DNA from 2 places in the Rhizobium sp. AN5 genome. Region 2 is predicted to be linked to the other one. Evidence: predicted binding sites of a transcription regulator. Region 2 holds the regulator's gene; the other holds the start of a gene.
What was found. Region 2 encodes LexA, which represses DNA repair genes until DNA is damaged. Its sites were predicted from a motif close to TGTTCNNNNTGTGTTCNG; they were not measured.

Region 1: the regulator LexA is predicted to act here: its motif matches at 1,813-1,830, upstream of dnaE (DNA polymerase III subunit alpha).

The regions. Positions count from the first base shown of each region.
Region 1 is NZ_OCMJ01000004.1:1,031,930-1,034,335, reverse strand. Features, by position in the region: gene dnaE (DNA polymerase III subunit alpha) at 1-1,600, opposite strand, end outside; gene CRP02_RS17500 (ABC transporter ATP-binding protein) at 2,082-2,406, opposite strand, start outside.
Region 2 is NZ_OCMJ01000004.1:1,138,216-1,140,621, forward strand. Features, by position in the region: gene CRP02_RS18005 (glutathione S-transferase family protein) at 1-205, opposite strand, end outside; gene lexA (transcriptional repressor LexA) at 646-1,368, opposite strand; gene CRP02_RS18015 (VOC family protein) at 1,579-2,406, shown strand, end outside.

The sequences.
Region 1 (2,406 bases), 110 kb from region 2:
GCCCCTCGATCTTCTGGGCGATATCCAGAAGTCGGGCAACGACAGGTTCCTTGTCCGCCTCTTCCTGCAGGCGCGGCTCTTCCTCGATCGCTTTTGACAGCGGCGTCGGATTGGCCGGGTTGTTGGGGACCAGCTTGCAGATCTTGTCCACCTGCCCATAGGGCATTTCCAGCACACGGCCGACGTCGCGCAATGCCGCGCGCGCCTGCAACGAACCGAAGGTAATGATCTGCGCCACCTGCTCGCGGCCATATTTGCGCTGCACGTAGCGGATCACCTCTTCGCGGCGGTCCTGGCAGAAGTCGATATCGAAGTCGGGCATCGACACGCGTTCGGGATTGAGGAAGCGTTCGAACAGCAGCGAGAAGCGCAGAGGATCGACATCGGTGATGGTCAGCGCATAGGCCACGAGCGAGCCTGCACCCGAACCGCGGCCGGGGCCGACCGGAATATCCTGCTGCTTGGCCCATTTGATGAAGTCCGCAACGATCAGGAAGTAACCGGGAAAACCCATGCGCTCGATGACGCCAAGCTCGAAATCCAGCCTGTCGCGATATTCCTGCTCTGTGTAGCCAGGCGCCATGCCGAGGGCCGCAAGGCGATGATCAAGACCTTCGACGGCCTGACGGCGAAGCTCTTCGGCCTCTGCCCGCTGCGCCGCTTCGGGATCGTCGCTGGCACCGGTGAAGCGCGGCAGGATCGGCCCACGCTTCTTCAGCACATACGAGCAACGCATTGCGATTTCGACGGTGTTTTCCAGTGATTCCGGAAGGTCGGCAAACAGCTCCGCCATCTCCTCACGGCTTTTCATATAATGGTCGGGGGTCAGGCGGAACCGGCTGTCATCCGAAACGATGGCGTTATGCGCCACCGCCATCAATGCATCATGCGCCTCATAATCGGCCCTCGACGGGAAGAACGCCTCGTTGGTGGCGACCAGCGGAATATCATGTTCATAGGCAAGCCCGATCATACGCCGCTCATGGACGCGGTCGAAACCGGACTGACGCTGCAATTCGATATAAACCTTGTCACCGAAGAGTGATTTCAGCGCCAGCAGGCGTTCTCTCGCCTGCGCCATATGCCCTTCCTTCAGAGCCATATCCACCGGACCACCGGAGGCACCCGTCAGCACGATCAGCCCTGCATTGGAGGCTTCCTCCAGCCATGCGCGGGTAATATGCACGGACTGGCCACCGCTTTCACCTTCCAGATAAGCGCGGCTGATAAGGTCCACCAACCGCTCGTACCCTCCGGCATCAGCCGCGAGCAGCACGATGGCTGGAAGCTTGGCAAGGTGGCTGTTATGGTTGCGGCGATCATCCACCGCATCCTGCATGTCGATCGACACCTGACAGCCGATAATCGGCTGCAAGCCCTCATCACGCGCCTTTTCGGAAAACTCCAGCGCGACAAAAAGATTGTTGGTGTCGGTAATGGCGATGGCCGGCTGGCCGTCTGCAACGGCCTTGGACATAATTTTCTTGAGGGGTAAAGCCCCCTCAAGCAGGGAGTAAGCGGAGTGAACCCGCAGATGGACGAAACCGGGTGTTTTCAGCGTTTCGCCAGAGGTCTCTCCACGCGCAACCGTCTCGCCCATATCGTCATCCTGTCATTCTGAATCGAGGGGGCGATTTTCCGATTTTCGGCCTTCAAAGTCCACCGCCTTTCGGCGTCTATACAGGCTTCTGCGCCGGTGTGCCCTTCACAGGGCAGTGAGGATCACCGAAAAGCTGGCGACAAACACAGCGATGGAGGCGAAAGCGGCAACGTCACGGATGAAATCAGTCATTGGTCTCTCCTTACTCGTTATGTTCTAACTTTGTTCTCATTTTGTTCGATTGTCAACAGGCTTTTACTGATATTCCCCTTGCTAACGCGGCAGAATCGGCTGCGGTTCCACCTTCGTGAACGGCAAGCCACTGACTCCAAAGCGAAAAAACCCGGAGGCAAAAACACCTCCGGGTTCGTGAAAATTCAATTGTGGGAGGACGAGTGGCCTTGCGGGAAACCTGAACGTAGACAGAACTCAGCCGCAGAACAGATCGCAAAGGCGGTATGATCGCCTCACCGCATCACGATCAGAAGTCGACGATCTTGCCGTCTGCAAGCGTCACGCGGCGGTCCATGCGGTTGGCCAGCTCATGATTATGGGTGGCGATCAGTGCGGCAAGGCCGGACTGGCGCACCAGCGCCTCCAGCGCATCGAACACATAATGCGCGGTCTCGGGATCGAGATTGCCGGTCGGCTCGTCGGCGAGAAGCAGGAGCGGTGCGTTGGCAACGGCGCGGGCAATCGCCACACGTTGCTGTTCACCGCCGGAAAGTTCAGCCGGGCGATGTTCGCCGCGATGGCCGACGCGCATGTAATCGAGCAGCGCGCTCGCACGCTTGCGGGCTTCGCCC
Region 2 (2,406 bases):
CGACGATCGAAAGCGTTTCCCAAACCGTCATACCCTCGTCGACCAGGCAGGGCACCTTGCCCGTCGGCGAAAAGGAGGAGAAGGAGACGCCTTCACCGAACGGAATGAGCTTTTCATCAAAGGCGATACCGAGCGTGCGCATCAATACCCACGGCCGCAGCGACCATGAAGAATAGTTCTTGTTGGCTATATAAAGATCGTACATGGCGTATCTCCCGGATATGACGCGCATTTCTACACCTGCCAAGCGTTCATGGAATATCGAAAATTATCCATGGCTCCCATAAACGCCGTTGATGAATGGTGATGTGGGGTCGCTGAGAGCGCGCCTCGCGATAAGTCACCCTTTGGTGATGACTAGAAACTGACTGCGCAGCACGACAGAACTACGTTGCTAAAAAACAGCGGATGGGATCACTTCGACAATTACAGAGAGCAGCCCATTCGCCACCACGCCTGTAGCTAGACCGAAGCATCTGTATGGAGCAGGAGCTCAGTTTAGAAAGGGCAACGCGCATAGGCTGAATGGTGCATATCCTCGTGCACCCGCAAAAGCACGCCACGTTTGGAAACAGCCAAAACTATTATAGGCGCCATCTTCACGATGACGCCTATTGTAAAGTGAATACATTCGGTTCGATAAGATCAATGGTAGCGGCGGATCAGCCCCACCAGCTTGCCCTGAATTTTCACCCGGTCCGGCCCGAAGATACGGGTCTCATAGGCTGGGTTTGCCGCCTCGAGCGCAATGGAGGCTCCCTTGCGGCGGAAGCGCTTCAGCGTGGCTTCCTCGTCATCCACCAGAGCCACAACGATATCCCCGGGATTGGCGGTGTTGCCGTTGCGGATGATGACTGTGTCGCCGTCGAAAATGCCGGCCTCGATCATCGAATCACCCTTGACCTCAAGAGCGTAATGTTCGCCCGTGCCAAGCATGTCCACTGGCACGGCCACATCATGGGTGTTGTTCTGGATGGCGGAAATCGGCACGCCCGCAGCGATGCGGCCCATGACCGGCACGGTGACAGCCCCGCCCAGATCGTTGGCCGGCGTCTTGGGGGCGGGGGCCGGTTCCGGCGTCTTGGGCTTGCCAAGGCTGCCTTCGATAACGCTTGGCGAAAAGCCGCGCTGCGGCCTTGCGCCCGGCGTATAAGCCTCGGGCAGCTTGATGACTTCCAGCGCCCGAGCCCTATTCGGTAGCCGACGAATGAACCCGCGCTCTTCGAGAGCGGTTATCAGGCGGTGGATGCCGGATTTCGAAGCAAGATCGAGTGCGTCCTTCATTTCATCGAAGGAGGGCGGCACGCCGGACTCTTTCATTCGTTCATGAATGAAGAGAAGCAATTCCTGCTGTTTGCGCGTGAGCATGAGGAAAACACCCTTTAGAATCGTAGTGGAAGTCGCGAAACAAATACAGAACGAACACTATATGTTCCATATGTGTTCTGCAATCCCCTAAAATTTCGTGAAGGTGGCATCTGTTGCTGTGATGATTTGCCTCACAGCACGCAATTGTGCTTTTGTGCGGTCGAAACCGTCCCGGCATGCTCCGGGCGGAAGGCCAGCAGGATACATGTCATGACGAAACCCTATAGCGTTGACCATCTCGTTTTGCCCGTGGAAGTCATAGGCGTCGCCGTGAAGCGCCTCGTCAGTCTTGGCTTTACGGTTGCGCCGGAGGCTCTGCATCCTTTCGGCACCGAAAATGCCTGCGTATTTTTCGCCGATGGCACGTATCTGGAGCCGCTCTCAATTGCTGATCCGGCTAAATATAATGCCTCGATAGAGAGGGGTGATGTGTTCACGGGCAGGGATGTGGCCTTCCGGCAACGGGACGGGCAGGAGGGTTTTTCGGCTCTTGTCGCCAGGACCGAAGACGCCTTGATTGACCATGAGCGGTTTCGGGCAGCCGGCCTTTCGGCGGGCGATGTTTTCGAGTTTTCGCGGCCTGTTCGGATGCCGGATGGCTCGCAAGGCGAGGCGGCGTTCCGGCTGGCTTTTGCGGCAAGCGGGGCGGCCGCGGATTTCTTTTTGTTCAGTTGTCAGCGGCTTCAAGCCCTGCCGGGCGATCGCACCATGCTGGAGCGCCACGCCAATGGTGTCACCGGCCTCAGTGAAATCGTCCTGTTTTCTGGCGGCGATGCGAAGGTGGCGGGCCTGATCGAGACGGTGTTTGGCTGTGAAGGCAAACTGTCTCCGGGCGGTGATATGGTTTTCGCAACCGGCAACGCCAGCATCAGATTGACCGGAAAACCGCCTTTCAGCGGGCAGGCCCTGAATGCTCAGGATGGCAACGAAGGCGGATTGCGCGGCGCGGGCATCGTCTTTTCGTCACACGATCTTGCCGTGACAGAAGCGGTGCTTGCTGCTAATGGCGTGTCCTGCGCAAAAGCGGACGGCCGTCTG